DNA from 3 places in the Rhizobium sp. IY2 genome. Region 1 is predicted to be linked to each of the others. Evidence: predicted binding sites of a transcription regulator. Region 1 holds the regulator's gene; each other region holds the start of a gene.
What was found. Region 1 encodes LexA, which represses DNA repair genes until DNA is damaged. Its sites were predicted from a motif close to TGTTCNNNNTGTGTTCNG; they were not measured.
Positions count from the first base shown of each region.

Region 2: recA (recombinase RecA) is a predicted target of LexA. The motif match lies at 1,892-1,909, and genes of this name have one in related genera.
Region 3: ACMUVN_RS24655 (PA0069 family radical SAM protein) is a predicted target of LexA. The motif match lies at 4,574-4,591, and genes of this name have one in related genera.

Region 1 is NZ_JBLKNU010000001.1:1,520,526-1,527,132, reverse strand. Features, by position in the region: gene ACMUVN_RS07480 (ComEC/Rec2 family competence protein) at 1-1,891, shown strand, start outside; gene lexA (transcriptional repressor LexA) at 1,872-2,591, opposite strand; gene ACMUVN_RS07470 (VOC family protein) at 2,789-3,685, shown strand; gene kdsA (3-deoxy-8-phosphooctulonate synthase) at 3,682-4,527, shown strand; gene eno (phosphopyruvate hydratase) at 4,750-6,024, shown strand; gene ACMUVN_RS07455 (FtsB family cell division protein) at 6,161-6,481, shown strand.
Region 2 is NZ_JBLKNU010000001.1:1,120,800-1,127,406, forward strand. Features, by position in the region: gene ACMUVN_RS05445 (pseudouridine-5'-phosphate glycosidase) at 1-761, opposite strand, end outside; gene ACMUVN_RS05450 (carbohydrate kinase family protein) at 850-1,794, opposite strand; gene recA (recombinase RecA) at 2,024-3,118, shown strand; gene alaS (alanine--tRNA ligase) at 3,273-5,927, shown strand; gene ACMUVN_RS05465 (LysE family translocator) at 6,016-6,607, opposite strand, start outside.
Region 3 is NZ_JBLKNU010000009.1:156,503-163,109, reverse strand. Features, by position in the region: gene ACMUVN_RS24680 (F0F1 ATP synthase subunit A) at 1-736, shown strand, start outside; gene ACMUVN_RS24675 (F0F1 ATP synthase subunit C) at 804-1,031, shown strand; gene ACMUVN_RS24670 (F0F1 ATP synthase subunit B) at 1,109-1,732, shown strand; gene ACMUVN_RS24665 (F0F1 ATP synthase subunit B) at 1,736-2,227, shown strand; gene ACMUVN_RS24660 (ribonuclease HII) at 2,382-3,071, opposite strand; gene ACMUVN_RS24655 (PA0069 family radical SAM protein) at 3,348-4,505, opposite strand; gene ACMUVN_RS24650 (glycosyltransferase family 2 protein) at 4,645-5,163, shown strand; gene ACMUVN_RS24645 (hypothetical protein) at 5,352-5,666, shown strand; gene moaB (molybdenum cofactor biosynthesis protein B) at 5,689-6,240, opposite strand; gene ACMUVN_RS24635 (4-(cytidine 5'-diphospho)-2-C-methyl-D-erythritol kinase) at 6,240-6,607, opposite strand, start outside.

The DNA of each region.
Region 1 (6,607 bases):
GCAGGTGAAGCGGCCGCCGGAACGGATAACCGCGATCGCCCGCGGCGCCGACGCGCCTTTCGAGATCGGTGACATCATCACCGGCAGGGCTCGGCTGACACCGCCGTCAGGCCCAGCACTTCCACAGCTCAACGACTTCTCCTTCGGGGCCTATTTCGATGGCATCGGCGCCAATGGTTTCTTCTACGGCGCGCCGACGAAAGTCGATTTGCAGGCAGGCCCGCAGGCTGCCAGATCGACGGCGGAAACCCTGCTCGAATGGCTTTACCGGCTGCGCAGCGGCATCGGCGACCGCATCCGATCGATTCTGCCCGGCGACACCGGCGCTTTTGCCGCTGCTCTGGTGACGGACGAACGGCGCGCCATCTCGAATGCGACCACGGAGGCGCTGCGCCAGTCCGGTCTGGCGCATATCATCGCCATCTCAGGACTCAACATGGCGCTGTCGGCCGGCATCTTCTTCGTCGGCTTCCGGATGCTGCTCAGCCTCTTTCCCGGCGTCGCCCAGGCCTATCCGACGAAGAAGATCGCCGCCGCCGGCGCGCTCATCGCCGTCACGGCCTATTTCCTGATCTCCGGCTTCGCGGTCTCGGCCGAGCGCGCCTTCATCATGATGGCGATCATGCTGATTGCCGTCTTCTTCGACCGGCCGTCGATCAGCCTGCGCAATGTCGCTCTCTCCGCGCTCGTCATCCTCGCCATTTCGCCGTCCGAGGTCCTGGGTCCGAGCTTCCAGATGTCCTTTGCCGCAACCTTGGCGCTCGTGTCGGGCTATCAGCTGTGGAAGGATCGGCGCGTCCGCGAGAATGCCTTCCTGAAGCTGCCGATCGTCAGGCCTTTCGTCGCGGTTGCGGGGTTCTTCGGCGGTGTCTTCCTGACCTCGCTGATCGGCGGTTTCTCCACCGCACTGTTTTCGATCGAGCATTTTCATCGCCTGACCGCCTACGGCCTGCCGGCAAACCTCGCGACGATGCCGATCATCTCCTTCATCATCATGCCGGCCGGGTTGCTGGCGATGCTGCTCATGCCTTTCGGTCTGGACGTTTTGCCTTGGAAGATTGTCGGATTCGGCCTCGATCTGGTGATCGCCGTCGCCAAGACCGTGTCCGGCTGGGGTGGCGACATCGGCATCGGCCGCTTGCCCGCCTGGTATTTCGCGGTCGCCGTGGCAGGCTTCCTGCTGCTGACGCTACTCCGCACTCGGCTGCGCCATATGGGCACGTCGATCATATCAGTCGCAACGCTCATCCTGCTGGTTCTGCCGGTTCCCCGGCCGCCGGATCTGGTGATTTCGGAAGATGGCAGTCTCGTCGCGGTCGTCGAGGCGGCGGCAATGGCCTCCAACCGTGAAAACCCGCCGGATTTCATCTTCGACCAATGGCAGCGCGCGCTCGTCCTGCCGGCGCATGACCCGCCGAAGATGCTGGATGGTCCTGCTGTCCCGCCAGCGGGAGAGGACCGCCGCGTCAAGCTTTCCCGCGATCAGCAGAACGAAGCGAGGGCGGCGATGCGGGCGGCCGCAGCCGGCGGTGACGCAAACCGCTTTTCCTGTGTCAAGAAGGCCTGGTGCATATCAAGGCTTGGCAACGGTCATGTGGTCGCCGTCATCGACAATGCCGCCTATCTCGCTCCGGCCTGCGATGCGGCCGATATCGTGGTAACGTCGGTCCGCCTGCGTTTCAACAGCTGCCGCTCAGGCGCGACGCTCTTCACCGGCGAGACGTTGCGCCGGACCGGTTCCGTCGAGCTGCGCTTCGCCGAGGCCGGCATGGAGGTCACAACCGCATTCGATGATCTGTGGCGGCCATGGATCCGCCATCGCGCCTATGACTGGCGCAGCAACAGCTTTGTCGAAACCGGCCTGCAGGGTGTCAGTGATAGCGGCGAATAAGGCCGACGAGTTTGCCCTGCACCTTGACGCGGTCTGGCCCGAAGATCCGGGTCTCGTAAGCCGGGTTGGCCGCTTCCAGCGCGATCGAGGCGCCCTTGCGGCGGAAGCGTTTGAGCGTCGCTTCTTCGTCGTCGACGAGAGCAACGACGATGTCGCCAGGGCTTGCGGTGCTGCCATTGCGGATGATCACGGTGTCGCCGTCGAAAATGCCGGCGTCGATCATCGAATCACCCTTGACCTCCAGCGCGTAGTGTTCACCGGAGCCGAGCATATCGGCCGGAACGACGATGTCGTGGGTGTTGTTCTGGATTGCCGAGATCGGAACGCCGGCGGCGATCCGGCCCATGACCGGCACGGAGACTGAGTTGCCATTGTCGGCGACGGGTTTTGCAGGAGCGGGAGTGGCGACCGGCTGGGGCTTGCCCAGGCTGCCCTCAATGACGCTCGGCGAAAAGCCGCGCCGGGGCTGGATGCTGGGGCTATAGGCCTCCGGAAGCTTGATGACCTCGAGTGCGCGGGCCCGGTTCGGTAGGCGGCGAATGAAGCCACGCTCCTCGAGCGCAGTAATCAGCCGGTGAATCCCGGACTTCGAAGCGAGATCCAGGGCGTCCTTCATTTCGTCGAAAGACGGCGGAACGCCGGATTCCTTCATGCGCTCATGAATGAAGAGGAGAAGCTCCTGTTGTTTGCGCGTGAGCATCGACGTTGTGACCTCGTGATTGAAACAAATCCAGAACAGACACTATATGTTCCATATGTGTTCCGCAAGTAGCTAAATTTCCGTAAAACTTGGCGCCAACTCGTTGAGATTTTTATTTTCATTCGCCGGATTGGCCGACAAGTCTTGCCTTGCGCGGCACTGTCGCACATCTCTGCCGTGTGAGGAGAGGGGATACCATGAACGAGCATTCCGCCAAACCACGCCCGCTGGATCATGTCGTGCTGCCGGTCGTCAATATCGATCTGGCGCGCGAGAGGCTCGGCAAGCTGGGCTTTACCGTTGCCGCCGATGCGCGTCATCCCTTCGGAACGGAGAATGCCTGCGTCTTTTTTGCCGATAAGACCTATCTGGAGCCGCTCGGGATTGCGAGCGTTAGGGAAAGTGAAGCATCGGCGCGGCAAGGCAATGTCTTCACCGCCCGCAACCGCGCCTTCCGATTCCGCTGCGGCGAGGAAGGGCTTTCGGCGGTGGCCTTCGGCAGCGAGGATGCCGATATCGATCATCGGAATTTCGTCGGCGACGGAGCGAGCGCCGGCGAGATGCTGGCGTTCAGCCGGCCGATGACGATGCCGGATGGTTCTGAGAGCATTGCCGGCTTCAGGCTGGCCTTTGCCGGCGACCTGCGCGCGCCCGATCTCTTTCTCTTCACCGTCGAGCGCGTCAATCCGCTGCCGGCCGACCGCGGCGCGCTGGAGGCGCATGCCAATGGCGTCACCGGCATTGCCGAGGTGGTGTTTTGCGCGCCCGATGCGGCTGCCTTCGCCGCCTTCGTCAGTCTTGCCAGCGCGCAATCGGCAGTCGAGAACACCGGTTTCGGCGTCAAGATCGCGGCGTCGAATGTGAAAATCAGCCTGATGACGCCGGAGGGTTTGGAGGCCTATTTCGAGGTCGCCGTCCCATCCGCCGACCGCGGCCTGCGCGGCCGGGCGATTCTCTTCGCTGTCGCCGATCTTGCCGTGACAGAAGCGCATTTGGCTGCTAACGGGGTGACATATACGCGCAAGAACAATCGCATTCTGGTGAAGCCCGCGCCCGGGCAGGGCACGCTTTTCGCCTTCGAGGAAACACGATGAGCACAGATACGAATTCCCAAGTCAAGATCGGCGAGGGCCAGGGCCAGGTCACCTTTTCCAACACCGGCCGCCTGTCGCTGATTGCCGGCCCTTGCCAGATGGAGAGCCGCGACCACGCCTTCATGGTGGCCGGCACGCTGAAGGAGCTTTGCGGAAAGCTCGGCATCGGCCTCGTATACAAGAGCTCCTTCGACAAGGCGAACCGCACTTCGCTTTCGGCCGAACGCGGCATCGGCATTGAAAAGGGCATGGAGATCTTTGCCGACCTCAAGAAGGAATTCGGCTTTCCCGTCCTGACCGACGTTCATACCGCCGAACAATGCGCCGAGGTGGCAAAGACCGTCGATGTCCTGCAGATCCCGGCCTTCCTTTGCCGCCAGACCGATCTTCTCATCGCCGCCGCCAAGACCGGCCGCGTCGTCAATGTCAAGAAGGGCCAGTTCCTCGCTCCCTGGGATATGAAAAACGTCCTGAAGAAGCTCAACGCCAGCGGCAATCCGAACGTGCTGCTGTGCGAGCGCGGCGCCTCCTTTGGCTACAACACGCTGGTTTCCGACATGCGTTCGCTGCCGATCATGGCGTCGATGGGTGCTCCCGTTGTTTTCGACGCGACCCATTCCGTGGCGCAGCCGGGCGGGCAGGGCGATTCCTCGGGCGGCCAGCGGGAATTCGTGGAAACGCTGGCGCGCGCAGCGGTGGCGACCGGCATTGCCGGCGTCTTCCTCGAAACCCATCAGGACCCCGACAATGCGCCTTCCGACGGACCGAACATGGTCTATCTCAAGGACATGCCGCGGCTCCTCGAAAAGCTGCTTGCCTTCGATGCGGTCGCCAAGGCCTGATTACCCAGCTTGACGTTCAACAGTCTGACACGATCGCGCTATAAGCATGTCGCGCAAAACCAAAGAGCAAGGCGCGGACCAAGCGAATGTTAGAGATCGCGACGCGCTTTCGCCCACATCGGAACGCTGGTTCGAAGGCTGGCAATTGCGGCATTGTAATTTGCTCGCCTTCGATTAAGACAGGTTTCGAACGACTTATCACCCACTGAGCAGGAAGAACCCATGACTGCAATCACCGATATCATCGCCCGCGAGATTCTCGATAGCCGTGGCAATCCCACCGTCGAAGTCGATGTCTATCTCGAAGACGGCAGCATGGGCCGTGCGGCTGTTCCCTCGGGCGCCTCGACGGGCGCGCATGAGGCGGTCGAACTGCGCGACGGCGGCAAGCGCTACCTCGGCAAGGGCGTCCAGAAGGCGGTCGACGCCGCCAACACCGAGATCTTCGATGCGATCGGCGGCATCGACGCCGAAAACCAGATCCAGATCGACAACATCATGATCGAGCTGGACGGCACGCCGAACAAGTCGCGCCTCGGCGCCAACGCCATCCTCGGCGTGTCGCTCGCCGTCGCCAAGGCTGCCGCCCAGGCCTCCGGCCTGCCGCTCTACCGTTATGTCGGCGGCGCTTCCGCCAGCCTGCTGCCGGTGCCGATGATGAACATCATCAACGGCGGCGCCCATGCCGACAACCCGATCGATTTCCAGGAATTCATGATCCTGCCGGTCGGCGCCGATACGATCGCCGAAGCCGTGCGCATGGGTTCGGAAGTCTTCCATACGCTCCGCAAGGAACTTGCCGCACAGGGCCACAACACCAATGTCGGCGACGAAGGCGGTTTCGCACCGGGCCTGAAGAGCGCTTCCGAAGCCCTCGACTTCATCGTCAAGTCGGTCGAAAAAGCCGGCTACAAGCCGGGCGAGGACATCTACCTCGGCCTCGATTGCGCCTCGACGGAATTCTTCAAGGACGGCAAATATGTTCTCGAAGGGGAAGGCCGCACGCTCGAATCGGGCGCCATGGCCGAATATCTGGCCGAACTCGCCGCCAAGTACCCGATCATCTCGATCGAGGACGGCATGGCTGAGGACGACTGGGATGGCTGGAAGACGCTGACCGACCTGACCGGCAAGAAAACCCAGCTCGTCGGCGACGATCTCTTCGTCACCAACTCTGCCCGCCTTCGCGATGGCATCCGCATGGGTGTCGCCAACTCGATCCTCGTCAAGGTCAACCAGATCGGCTCGCTGACCGAAACCCTCGACGCCGTCAACACGGCGCACAAGGCAGCCTATACCGCCGTCATGTCTCACCGCTCCGGCGAAACGGAAGATTCGACCATCGCCGATCTCGCGGTCGCCACCAACTGCGGTCAGATCAAGACCGGCTCGCTGTCGCGTTCCGACCGTCTTGCCAAGTACAACCAGCTGATCCGTATCGAAGAAGGCCTCGGTCCTCAGGCCCAGTATGCCGGCCGCTCGATCATTCGCGGCTGATCGCATCTGATTTTCAACGGTTCGACCCGCGCCTCTCCGGCGCGGGTTTTTTGTTGCTCTTTTTTAGAGTCAACGAACGGTTAATCTCTGCGCTGTAGATTGAGCGAATTGGTAATGCGTTCAAGAGCATGCGTGTATGTGGACAAAGCATCATAAGAAGAGAAAGCTCGGCCGCTTCGTCATTCCGGCCATGACGGTCGCCTTCCTTTCCTATTTCGGTTATCACTGCATTCACGGCGATTACGGCCTGCGCGCGACGGAAGCGTTCGAGCACCAGCGTGTCGCGCGTGAAAAAGAGCTTGCAGTCTTGAAGACGAAGCGCGAACATCTGGAAAATCAGGTCGCGCTGCTCAGTGACGGCTCGCTCGACAAGGACATGCTGGACGAAAAAGCGCGCTATCAGCTCAATGTGTCGCGCGCGGACGAGATCGTCATATTCAACCATTATTCCAATTAACCGGAAACAGGTTAATTGGAATTTCAGGCGTTTTATCAACGATTTAGCGCCGAATACGAGCCATGCAATTATGGCATTGCTGTGGTCATATTTCTTCCCTATGGTACGCGCCACCAAGAACCGACA
Region 2 (6,607 bases), 400 kb from region 1:
GCCCGCTCGATATAGATTTCCATCTCCTCGCGTGGGATTTCGTCGACTTCCGGCACTGGGTTGGCGACGAGCATGCCGCCGTCGACACCGAGCTGTTCGCGCACCGTCTGGAAATTGGCGATGGCGGCCGGGCTGTTCAGCGACAGCGGGCTTGATATGCCTGAGGAGCGTGACCAGAAGGCGGGGAATTCCTCGCTCTCATAGGTGACGACAGGCACGCCGCGGGTTTCCAGCACTTCCAGCGTCTTCGGAATGTCGAGAATCGCCTTGGCGCCGGCGCAGACGACGATGACGCCGGTTCGGGCGAGCTCCTCGAGGTCGGCTGATATATCGAAGCTTTCCTCGGCGCCGCGATGTACGCCGCCGATGCCGCCTGTGGCAAAGACGCGGATGCCGGCGCGCGCTGCCGCAATCATCGTCGCCGCGACCGTGGTGGCGCCGGTGCGGCGCTCGGCGATCGCGAAGGCGAGATCGGCGCGCGACACCTTCATCACCTCGGTCGCCTTGGCGAGCTGTTCCAATTCCGCGGCTTCAAGACCGATATGCAACGTGCCATGAATGACGGCGATCGTTGCCGGCACCGCTCCCTGTTCACGGATGATTGTCTCGACGCTGCGGGCCATCTCAATATTGCCGGGATAGGGCATGCCGTGGGTGATGATCGTCGATTCCAGCGCCACCAGCGGCGCGCCGCGCTGCTTGGCGCTGGCAACCTCCTTCGAATAGGCGATCGGCAGAAGAGGGGAGATGGGCTTGGTCATGGTCTTGTCCTATGATCGACAGAACATAATGCCGAAAAGTGTGGGCGGTTTTCGGACGGCATCATGCTCAACTCTTTAATTAGTCGCTTCAATGCAGAATTCTGATCTTGGGAACAAGGGCAAGCGCCTCATTCAAAAGATCCGGCGTCAGATTTTCGTTGACGGCGTGCCGCGACTGCACGGTCAGCGTGGCGGCCGCGGTGCCGTGGCGGACGGCTTCCTCGAGCGGCAGGCCGAGCATCAAGGCGGCGAGCGTGCCGGCCGCAAGAGAATCGCCGGCACCCGTGACATCGGCGACGGTGTCGGCGATCGGCGGCTGCAGCGTCACGGCGCGGTGCCCGCAAAGCGCGACGAGTTCGCGCCGGCCGCGAGTGACGACGGCATTCCTGATGCCGATCTCGTTCAGCAATGGTGGCCAGCCGGCGGCGTCTTCCGGCTGCTCACCGGTCAGGGCGGCGGCCTCGGCCTCGTTCAGGAAAAGGTAGTCGATATCTCCGATGCAGGGTTTCAGCCTGACGACCTTGGCCGGCGAGATGGCGATCGCCGCGACGGGCTTGGCCAGGGAATGCGCCTTGGCGACGATCGCGGCGATCGTCTCTTCCGGCAGGTTGGCATCGAAGAGGATGAAATCATGGGCGTCGAAAGCTTCCCGCACCCAGCGGATGGATAGACGCCGCGGCACGAAGAAGCGGTAGAGATCCATGTCGGCCAGGGCGATCACCAGATTGCCGTCCTTCTCGATGATCGCCGTGTAGCTCGGCGTCTTGCGGTCGAGGAAGACGAAAGGCCGGTCGTCGATGCCGGCGAAATCGGCGGCTTCGCCGACCAGTTCGCCGTTGGGATCGCCGCCGCGCGGCGAGATCATCGTCACCTGAAAACCGAGCCTTGCGAGATTGCGCGCCGCATTGAAGCCGCCGCCGCCGGGCTCCTCGAACCAGGTGCCGGGATTGCTGGCGCCAGGCGCTGTCTCGCCGGAGATGCGGCCGCGCCGATCGATATGGGCACCGCCGAGAACGAGAATCTTTCTTTTCATTTCAGGCACTCTCCAGATGCCCGACGTGCGAATCGATGGGATGGGTTTTTGTGCGCGGGTGCCGGCACTTTACATCTAAGTCGTTGCTTTTCATCGATAAAACAAATACAGAACACGGGCCGTTTTACCTTTTTCTTTCAATTGTTTGATCGCCTATTGCGAGAGTGGAACAAATAGGGTACAAACTCGACATTGCTTGGGCGGCTTCAATAACCTAAAGGTGGATCGGATGTCTCAGAATTCATTGCGGCTGGTAGAGGACAAATCGGTGGACAAAAGCAAGGCGCTTGAAGCGGCACTCTCACAGATAGAGCGGTCGTTCGGCAAGGGCTCGATTATGAAACTCGGCTCCAACGAGAACGTTGTCGAGATCGAGACGATCTCGACCGGCTCGCTTGGCCTCGATATCGCACTTGGCGTCGGCGGCCTGCCGAGGGGCCGCATCATCGAAATTTACGGGCCGGAAAGCTCCGGTAAAACGACGCTTGCGCTGCAGACCATTGCCGAAGCGCAGAAAAAGGGCGGTATCTGCGCCTTCGTCGATGCCGAGCATGCGCTCGATCCTGTCTATGCCCGCAAGCTTGGCGTCGATCTGCAGAACCTTCTGATCTCGCAGCCCGATACCGGCGAGCAGGCGCTTGAAATCACCGATACGCTGGTGCGCTCCGGCGCCGTCGACGTCCTCGTCGTCGACTCGGTCGCCGCACTGACACCACGCGCCGAAATCGAAGGCGAGATGGGCGACAGCCTTCCCGGCCTGCAGGCGCGCCTGATGAGCCAGGCGCTGCGCAAGCTAACCGCTTCGATCTCGAAGTCGAACACCATGGTGATCTTCATCAACCAGATCCGCATGAAGATCGGCGTCATGTTCGGTTCGCCGGAAACGACGACGGGCGGCAATGCGTTGAAATTTTATGCCTCCGTGCGCCTCGACATCCGCCGCATCGGCGCGGTCAAGGAGCGCGAAGAGGTGATCGGCAACCAGACACGCGTCAAGGTCGTCAAGAACAAGATGGCGCCACCCTTCAAGCAGGTCGAGTTCGACATCATGTATGGCGAGGGTGTTTCCAAGACCGGCGAGTTGGTTGATCTCGGCGTCAAGGCCGGCATCGTCGAGAAATCGGGCGCCTGGTTCTCCTATAACAGCCAGCGTCTCGGCCAGGGTCGTGAAAACGCCAAGACCTTCCTGCGCGACAATCCGGATCTCGCCCGCGAGATCGAGTTGTCGCTCCGCCAGAATGCCGGCCTGATCGCCGACCGCTTCCTGCAGAACGGCGGACCGGATCCCGATGACGGCGATGGCGATGCCACTGCGGAAATGTAATTTTCGCGCTTGAACTCATCAGTCAGTTCCAGCCGGCCGCATTCCTGATGAGAATGCGGCCGGTTTTGTTTGTCTGCTGGACAGTGGCGGAGGCGAACGTTAAAAGCCGATGGATTTGTATTTACCTGCCTCCGGCAGCATTGAAGGGCATAGCATGAGCGGCGTGAACGATATCCGGTCGACCTTCCTCGACTATTTCAAGAAGAACGGCCATGAGATTGTTCCGTCGAGCCCGCTCGTCCCGCGCAACGACCCGACGTTGATGTTCACCAATGCCGGCATGGTGCAGTTCAAGAATGTCTTCACCGGCCTGGAAAAGCGTCCTTATTCGACGGCGACGACCTCGCAGAAGTGCGTGCGCGCCGGCGGCAAGCACAACGACCTCGACAATGTCGGCTATACCGCGCGTCACCTGACCTTCTTCGAAATGCTCGGCAACTTCTCCTTCGGCGACTATTTCAAGGAGAATGCGATCGAGCTTGCCTGGAAGCTCGTGACCGAAGGTTTTGATCTGCCGAAGCATCGCCTGCTGGTAACCGTCTATTCCGAAGACGAAGAGGCAGCGACGCTGTGGAAGAAGATCGCCGGTTTCTCCGACGACAAGATCATCCGCATTCCGACCTCCGACAATTTCTGGCAGATGGGCGATACCGGCCCCTGCGGTCCGTGCTCGGAAATCTTCATCGACCAGGGCGAGAACGTCTGGGGCGGACCTCCGGGCTCGCCGGAGGAAGATGGCGACCGGTTCCTGGAATTCTGGAACCTGGTCTTCATGCAGTTCGAACAGACGGAGCCCGGCGTTCGCAACCCGCTGCCGCGTCCGTCGATCGACACCGGCATGGGTCTGGAGCGCATGGCCTGCATTCTGCAGGGCGTTCAGAGCGTGTTCGACACCGATCTCTTCCGGACACTGATCGGCGCCATCGAGGATACGATGGGCGTCAAGGCGGAAGGCAGCGCCAGCCACCGCGTCATCGCCGACCACCTGCGCTCCTCGGCCTTCCTGATCGCCGACGGTGTGTTGCCGTCGAATGAGGGCCGCGGTTATGTCCTGCGCCGCATCATGCGCCGCGCCATGCGCCATGCGCAGTTGCTCGGCGCCAAGGAGCCGCTGATGTACAAGCTGCTGCCGACGCTGGTGCAGCAGATGGGCCGCGCCTATCCGGAGTTGGTGCGCGCCGAGGCGCTGATCTCGGAAACGCTGAAGCTCGAGGAAAACCGCTTCCGCAAGACGCTCGAACGTGGCCTGTCGCTTCTGTCGGACGCAACGACGGATCTTTCCAAGGGCGATATGCTGGATGGCGAGACCGCCTTCAAGCTCTACGACACCTACGGCTTCCCGCTCGATCTGACGCAGGATGCATTGCGTGCCCGAGAGATCGGCGTCGACATCTCCGGCTTCACCGATGCGATGCAGCGCCAGAAGGCCGAAGCCCGCTCGCACTGGGCCGGTTCCGGCGAAAAGGCGACCGAAACCGTGTGGTTCGAGCTCAAGGAAAAACACGGCGCGACCGAATTCCTGGGCTACGACACCGAAACGGCTGAAGGCGTCGTGCAGGCGATCGTCAAGGATGGCGCGGTTTCGACCGAGGCCAGGGCCGGCGACAAGGTGCAGATCGTCGTCAGCCAGACGCCGTTCTACGGCGAATCCGGCGGCCAGATGGGCGATACCGGGGTGATCTCGTCCGACCACGGCAAGATCGAGATTTCAGATACGCAGAAGAGGGGCGAAGGCCTGTTCGTGCATCTGGGTACTGTCATCGAAGGCGTGGTCAAGGATGGCGATGCTGTCGCGTTGACGGTCGATCATGCCCGCCGTTCGCGCCTGCGCGCCAATCACTCGGCAACCCACCTGTTGCATGAGGCGCTGCGCGAAGTGCTGGGCACTCATGTGGCACAGAAGGGTTCGCTGGTAGCACCCGAGCGCCTGCGTTTCGACGTTTCGCATCCGAAGCCGATGTCGGCCGAAGAGCTGAAAATCGTCGAGGATATGGCAAATGAGATCGTGCTGCAGAATTCGCCGGTCACCACGAGGCTGATGAGCGTCGACGATGCGATCGCCGAAGGTGCGATGGCGCTGTTCGGTGAGAAATACGGCGATGAAGTCCGCGTCGTGGCGATGGGCGAGGGTGTGCGCGGCGCCAAGGCCGGCAAGCCCTATTCGATCGAACTCTGCGGCGGCACGCATGTCGGAGCCACCGGCCAGATCGGCCTGATCCGCGTTCTCGGCGAAAGCGCCGTCGGCGCCGGCGTTCGCCGCATCGAGGCCGTCACCGGCGAATCGGCGCGCGAATATCTGGCCGAACAGGACGAGCGCGTGAAGACGCTTGCCGCCTCGCTGAAGGTTCAACCGTCAGACGTTCTCTCGCGCGTCGAAGCGCTGATCGACGAGCGCCGCAAGCTCGAAAAGGAACTGGCCGACGCCAAGCGCAAGCTCGCCATGGGCGGCGGGCAGGGCGGCTCGGCCGATTCCGTGCGCGAAGTCGCCGGCGTCAAGTTCCTCGGCAAGTCGATATCGGGCGTCGATCCCAAAGATCTGAAGGGGCTCGCCGATGACGGGAAGACCAGCATCGGCTCGGGCGTCGTGACGCTCATCGGCGTTTCCGAGGATGGCAAGGCAAGCGCGGTCGTTGCCGTGACGCCCGACCTCGTTGATCGCTTCAGCGCCGTTGATCTGGTGCGCGTCGCTTCTGCCGCGCTTGGCGGCAAGGGCGGCGGCGGCCGTCCGGACATGGCGCAAGCTGGCGGCCCTGATGGCGCCAAGGCCGACGAAGCCCTTGAGGCAGTTGCGTCGGCACTTGCAGGCTGACCATCAGCCTGACGGCGTTTGACATGTGGACCGGCTGCGAGATCTGGATTTCGCAGCCGGTTTTATTTTGCGCAGAAGCCTGCGGCGGTCAGTTTCGCGCTTGCAAAGCGAGGCGGCAGGCGAGCCCGGTAAAAACAGTCGCCAGCATATATTGCGGCATCTTCGGAAAGCGGCTGAGCGAGGCCAGCCGCGTGCGAATTTGGCTTCCGAGAATAATGACGGCTCCATTGACGACGAGGCCGATGCCGTTCAGCACGGTCGCAAGCACCAGCACCAGCACCAGCACCAGCACCAGCACCAGCATCTGCATCGTGATCGAGCCGCTTTGCGCAGTCACGAATTGCGGAAAGAGGGCCATGACGAAGAGGGCCATTTTCGGATTCAGCAGATTGGTGGCGAGACCTGCAAAGAAGATGCGTCTGCCCGAAAGCCGTCTCAATGTCGATGCTGGCGCAAAGGCGGTGACTTCCGAGCGGATTGTCTTATAGGCCAAATAGAGAAGATAGCAGCAGCCGGCCCAGCGCACTGCTTCATAGATAGCGGGCACCGTCACGAAGAGCTGAGAGAGCCCGAAAGCGGCGGCAAGGGCGTGGCAATAGGTGCCGAGCGCGATGCCGGCATAGGTCAGAAATCCGGCGGCGCGTCCCTGGCTGACACTGCGCGAGGCGATCAGCAGCATG
Region 3 (6,607 bases), on a different contig from region 1:
TCATCAGTTCCTGATCCAGAAGATTGTGCCGATCGAAATCGGCGGAATTGATTTTTCGTTCACCAATGCATCGCTCTTCATGGCCGCTTCTGCTGCCGTTGCCGTAGGCTTCCTCTATTTCGCGACCTCGAACCGCGCCATCGTGCCGGGTCGTTCGCAGTCGGTCGCGGAAATGTCCTATGAGTTCATCGCCAACATGCTGAAGGAAGGCGCGGGCAAGCAGGGAATGAAGTTCTTCCCGCTGGTCTTTTCGCTCTTCACCTTCGTCCTGACGGCGAACCTGCTCGGCATGTTCCCGTATTTCTTCACGGTCACCAGCCAGATCATCGTCACCTTCGCGCTCGCGCTCCTGGTTATCGGCACGGTTCTCGTCTACGGCTTCTATAAGCACGGCTTCCACTTCCTGAATGTCTTCGTGCCGTCGGGCGTACCGGGCGTTCTGCTGCCGCTTGTTGTCACGATCGAAATCATTTCGTTCCTGTCCCGTCCGATTTCACTCTCTGTTCGTCTTTTTGCGAACATGCTCGCCGGTCACATCACGCTGAAGGTGTTCGCAGGCTTCGTCGCCTCGCTTGGAGCCCTCGGTGCTGTCGGTGTCGGCGGAGCCGTTCTTCCCCTCATCATGACCGTCGCCCTGACCGGTCTCGAGTTCCTCGTCGCCTTCCTCCAGGCTTACGTCTTTGCGGTGCTGACTTGCATGTACCTCAACGACGCAATCCATCCGGGCGGGCACTAAGGATAACGACATCGACGTCAAAGGGCGTCAGTCATTCGCCGCAACAACCATTTCAAAGGAGTTCAACATGGAAGCGGAAGCAGCAAAGTACATCGGTGCAGGCCTGGCTTGCTTTGGTATGGCCGGTACGGCTCTCGGCCTCGGCAATATCTTCGGCAGCTACCTCTCCGGCGCACTGCGCAATCCGTCTGCCGCTGACAGCCAGTTCGGCCGTCTGGTATTCGGCTTCGCCGTTACGGAAGCTCTGGGCATCTTCTCGCTGCTCGTCGCTCTCCTCCTCCTCTTCGCCGTCTGATATCGGCGAATAGATGGATCACGGCCTGCGACCGCAAGCCGTGATCCTTTGCATTTGCAGTCCACCTGGAGGTGAGCATGTTTTTTGTGACCCCGGCTTACGCTGAGGAAGCACCGGCGGCAGCGACGGGTACGGATGCGCATGCCGCTCCGGCCGCAGGCGAGGTCCATACCGAGACTGGTGTTGCCGAAGGCGAACACGCCCGCGGCCCTTTCCCGCCTTTCGATTCGACGACCTTCGCATCCCAGCTGCTCTGGCTGGTGATCACGTTCGGCGTCTTCTATTTGCTCATGCAAAAGGTCATCGCGCCGCGCATCGGGGCCATCCTCGATCAGCGTCACACGCGCATTTCCCAGGATCTGGAAGAAGCAGGCCGCCTGAAGGCGGAAGCCGACGCCGCCGTCCGGACCTATGAAGGTGAACTGGCCGCTGCGCGCGCCAAGTCCAACGCGATCGGCTCTGCCGCACGCGACGCCGCCAAGGCCAAAGCCGAAGAGGATCGCCGCGCTGTCGAGGCGAGCCTGTCGGAAAAGATCAAGGCTGCCGAAGTTCGTATTGGCGAGATCAAGGCCAAGGCCTTCGCCGACGTCGGCACCATTGCCGAGGAAACCGCGGCTGCCGTGGTCGATCAGTTGATCGGCGGCACCGTCGCCAAGGCCGATGTCGCTGCTGCCGTCGCAGCTGCCAAGAAGGAGGCTTGATCGATGGAATTTGCCTTTGACGCAACTTTCTTCGCCTTTGTCGGCCTCGTCCTCTTCCTGGCGCTGGTCGTTTACCTGAAGGTTCCGGGCATGATGGCACGGTCGCTCGACGACCGCGCCGACCAGATCCGCAACGAATTGGCCGAAGCCAAGCGTCTGCGCGAAGAGGCCCAGCACCTGCTCGCCGAATACCAGCGCAAGCGCAAGGAAGCGGAAGCCGAAGCGGCCCACATCGTTGCCGCCGCTGAGCGCGAAGCCGAAATGCTGACCACTGAGGCGAAGAAGAAGACGGAAGAATTCGTCGCCAACCGCACGGCGCTTTCCGAGCAGAAGATCAAGCAGGCCGAGGCCGAGGCGATGAAGGCGGTGCGTTCCGCTGCCGTCGATCTCGCAATCGCGGCCGCCGAAACCGTGCTTGCCAAGCAGGCCGATGCCAAGGTTCAGTCCGAGCTCTTCGGCAATGCCGTCAGCCAGGTCAAGACGCGGCTCAACTGAGCTGTATCGAAAAGATTGAGAGCGAAGGCCGGGCATGTCCCGGCCTTTTCTTTGTTGATGACTCGGCCTTGTGCTGGGGCGAGCCGCTGGTCTCGTCCCATCCTTCGGACCGCCGTAAACGGGGCGAAGGGACCATGCCGCGACCTCTCCGTTCCTACTCGGAAATAAGCTGATCCATCTCGGGACCATCCTCGACCTTGCGCAACGGCCGGAAGCTCATCCGGTGCAGGGAGCAGGGGCCGTGTTTTTCGATGCCGGCGCGGTGCTGTGCGGTGCCGTAGCCCACATGCGCGGCAAAGCCGTAATCCGGAAACACATGATGCGCGCGTGCCATCATCCGGTCGCGCGTCACCTTGGCGACGATCGAGGCCGCGGCGATCGAGACCGAGCGGGCATCGCCCTTGACCACCGCCTGTCCGGGGCAATCGAGGCCGGGCGGCACGTCGAGCCCGTCGGTCAGCACGTAGCTTGCCGGAATGGCGAGGCTGCAGATGGCGCGGCGCATGGCGTCGAGGCTAGCCTTGCGGATATCGGTCTCGTCGATGCGCGTCGAGCTGGAGGAGGCGATGGAGACGGTCGCGGTCGCCAGAATCTGCGCGAACAGTTCCTCGCGCCGTTGCGCCGAAAGCTGCTTGGAATCGTTCAGACCCTCGGGGATGCGTTTGGGATCGAGGATGACGGCAGCGGCGACCACAGGCCCGGCCAGCGGCCCGCGGCCTGCCTCGTCGGCGCCGGCAACCGGCCAGTGGCCGGCCCTGCGGGCTTTGAGCTCGAGTTTGAAATCCGGCACGAGCGGAGCCGTGTCGAAAAGCAGGGGAGAATCGGGTGGCGTGCGAGGTTTCATGCGGCTGAACCTCGCACGCCAACCCGATTTCCCGCAAGTCCCCGGATCAGGGCGGCGGCCGGGGACCGGTCCGGCGGATGGTGGCGGTCAAGGCCATCCGCGGGAATTGCGCTCGGGGCTCGAAGACAGGGCGGTTCTATCGAGAAGCCGATGCGCAAGCTACAAGCAATTCCAGGAAAAGTGCGAAGCGGTTTTCCGTTCGGAATTGCGTAAAGGCCAGAGAGCAGTTCCCGGCAAAGCGCGAAGCGGTTTGCCTGAACTGCGTAAAACAAAAGGTCAAAGAAGCGACAGCTGGACGCCGCTGCCGTCGGGCGGCACGAACAGGTCGTCGCGCAGCGGCACGCTGCGTCGCGTCAGGCCGAAACGCCGGGCTGCCATCTCAAATCGCCTGGCGATCTGCCAGGCATAGGGACCGGCGCCCTTCATCCGCTTGCCGAATTCGGCATCGTAATCCTTGCCGCCGCGCATCGAGCGCACCAGCGACATCACATGCCGGTAACGATCGGGGTAATGTTGCAGCAGCCAATCACGAAACAGCGGGCTGACCTCGAGCGGCAGCCTGAGGATGACATAGCTCGCCTCGGCGGCGCCGGCAGCCTTGGCCGATTCGAGAATGCGCTCCAACTCGTGATCGTTCAGCGCCGGGATCAGCGGGGCGGCCATCACAGCCGTCTGGATGCCGGCTTCGGCAAGGGTGTGGATCGTCTCCAGCCGCCGCGGCGGTGTTGCGGCCCGCGGCTCCATCGTCCGGGCAAGCTTGCGATCCAGCGTGGTCACGGAGATGCCAACGCGCACCAGGTTCTTGCTTGCCATCTCCCGCAGAATGTCGAGATCACGCAGGATCATCGCCGATTTGGTGACGATCGAGACTGGATGGTTTGCCTTGTTCAAGACCTCGAGGATGCCGCGCATGATGCGCCATTCCTTTTCGATCGGCTGATAGGGGTCGGTATTGGTGCCGATGGCGATCACCCGCACCTTGTAGCCGGGTTTGGCGAGCTCCCGCTCCAGCAACTTTGCCGCATCGGGCTTGGCAAACAGCTTCGTCTCGAAATCGAGCCCTGCGGAAAGCCCCATATAGGCATGCGTCGGCCGGGCGAAACAATAGATGCAGCCATGTTCGCAGCCGCGATAGGGATTGATCGAACGGTCGAAGGAAATATCCGGCGATTCGTTGCGGGTGATGGCCGTGCGCGGCTTCTCGACCTGCACTTCCGTCTTGAACGGCGGCAGTTCTTCCCATGTCTGCCAGCCATCGTCGAAGGTCTCCCGCTGCAGCGCTTCGAACCGCCCCGTCGGGTTCAATCCCGCCCCACGCCCGCGCCGCCGATCGACCTCGACCCTTAGACCCGAGGAAACGATCATCGCATCGGCAATATCTGCCGTATTGGCAGGCGCGAATGCGGCCTGCCCTGCCAGGGACTGCTCTCTCATCGGATTCTCCCGTGGCGGAAAGCCATCGCCTCCGCCCGTTTTGCTGATTAAATTCCTATCGGCAAAATGAGAACAATGCAAGAACAAAATAAGGAAAACGGCGCTGGCAAAAATTTGTGCGGCGCATTATAAACAGTCAATGTTGACGGTTGTTCTCGAATGTCAGGATCAGGAATCTGAACTGGCGCAGACTTTATCGGTCTTGGTGGCAGGCGCAGTGGAGGGGCTGGTGAGCGATGTGATCGTGCTCGATCACGGCTCTCGCGACGGCACCTCACGGGTGGCCGACGCTGCCGGCTGCCGCTTCCATTCGCAATGGGATATCAAGGATATCGTCCGCTCGGCGCGCGGCGAATGGCTGCTCTTTGTCGAGCCGGGCGCCAGACCGCAGGCGGGCTGGATCGATGAGATCGCCGAATATGTGGCGCTGAACAAGCTGCCGGCGCGCTTCACTGCGTCGAGGGGCTATCGCCGCCCGTTCTTCCAGCGTGTCGGCCGGGCCGTACCGCCGCTGGAACTCGGTTTCCTGGTGCCGAAAAAGCTGGCACTCGCCACCGCCAAAAGCGGCATGCGGCTTGCCGAATTCGTCAAGGGCCAGAAACCGCGGCGGCTGGCGAGCGAGCTCATTCCGTCCTGGGTCGCCCGCGCCGCACGGTAGCTGCCGCGATCCCCTCCCACCGCTCGCGCAAAAGATGGCGCCCAATAGGATTTCGCGCTATAATTCAAACATGGCGCCGTCGAAGCGCCGCGCTTCGCAACGGAATGGCCATGGAATGCCGGTGAACGGCAGAACAGGTCAGCGACAATCTCCTCTTCTGCCGGGTACCCGGCGAAAGGAGGTGCGTCATGACACGCGGTATGATCTACGGCCTGCTGGCCGTCATATTGCCGATATTGGTGATCGCGCATCCGCATTCGGCAGCATCGCAGATGATGCGCAGTTGCGCAGGCCGACCCGAAATCGTCAATTTCCTGGACAAGAACTTCGCCGAAAAGCTCACGGCAGTCGGACTGATCAACCAGAACGCCATTCTTGAGGTCTATGCCGCCGAAAGCGGCACCTGGACCCTCATCGTCACGGATGTTCACGGCGTAAGCTGCATTCTGCTGTCGGGTGATAGCTGGGATACCATGCCCGTCCTGCCGGGCCTGGCCACATAGGAATGCCGCTCTTGCAGGCAGTCTACTTCGTCGCGCCGCGTTTCAGGTGCTCGTCCAGCCGCGGCATGATCTCGACGAAATTGCACGGCATGCTGCGGTAGTCGAGTTGGCCTTTCAGAATGCCGTCCCAGGCATCCCGGCAGGCGCCGGGCGAACCCGGCAGTGCGAAGATGAAGGTGGCATTGGCAACGCCTGCCGTGGCGCGCGACTGGATCGTCGCCGTGCCGATCTTCTCGTAGGAGATCCGGTGGAAGATGGCGGAAAAGCCGTCCATCCGCTTTTCGAACAAAGGCTCCAGCGCCTCGGGCGTCACGTCGCGGCCGGTAAAGCCGGTACCACCCGTGGTGATGACGACGTCTATGTCTTTGCTGTCAATCCAGGCCTTTACCCGGGAGGCAATCTCCGTGCGATCATCGGGCACGATGCCACGGTCGACCAGCCGGTGGCCCGCTTCGGTGATCCGCGCCGCCAACGTGTCGCCTGACTTGTCCGTCTCCGGCGTGCGCGTGTCCGAGATCGTGAGAACCGCAATACCGACCGCGATGAAGGGCCGCTTTTCGTCCAGAGCTGCCATCACATGCCTCCCGAAACCGTTTCCGTCGCCTGGAAATACCAGTCGGGCCGCGCGCCGTGAAGAGCCGCGGCCGCATCTTCGGCAGCAGTCATGGTGGTAAAGATGCCGAAGCAGGTGGCGCCGGAGCCGGACATGCGGGTCAACAGCGCGCCGCTGGCCTGCAGCATCGCCGAGATCGCCGATATCTCCGCCACAAGCTCACGCGCCGGCGGTTCCAGATCGTTGCGGGCGGCACCGATCGCCGCGAGCCAGTCGGCAGTCCCGGGCACGCGCGGAGCCAGGCTCAAGGCCGGATTGTCCTTTGTCGCCAACCGGCGGAAAACTTCGGGCGTCGACACGCCCTTCAGCGGATTGGCAAGCACCATGG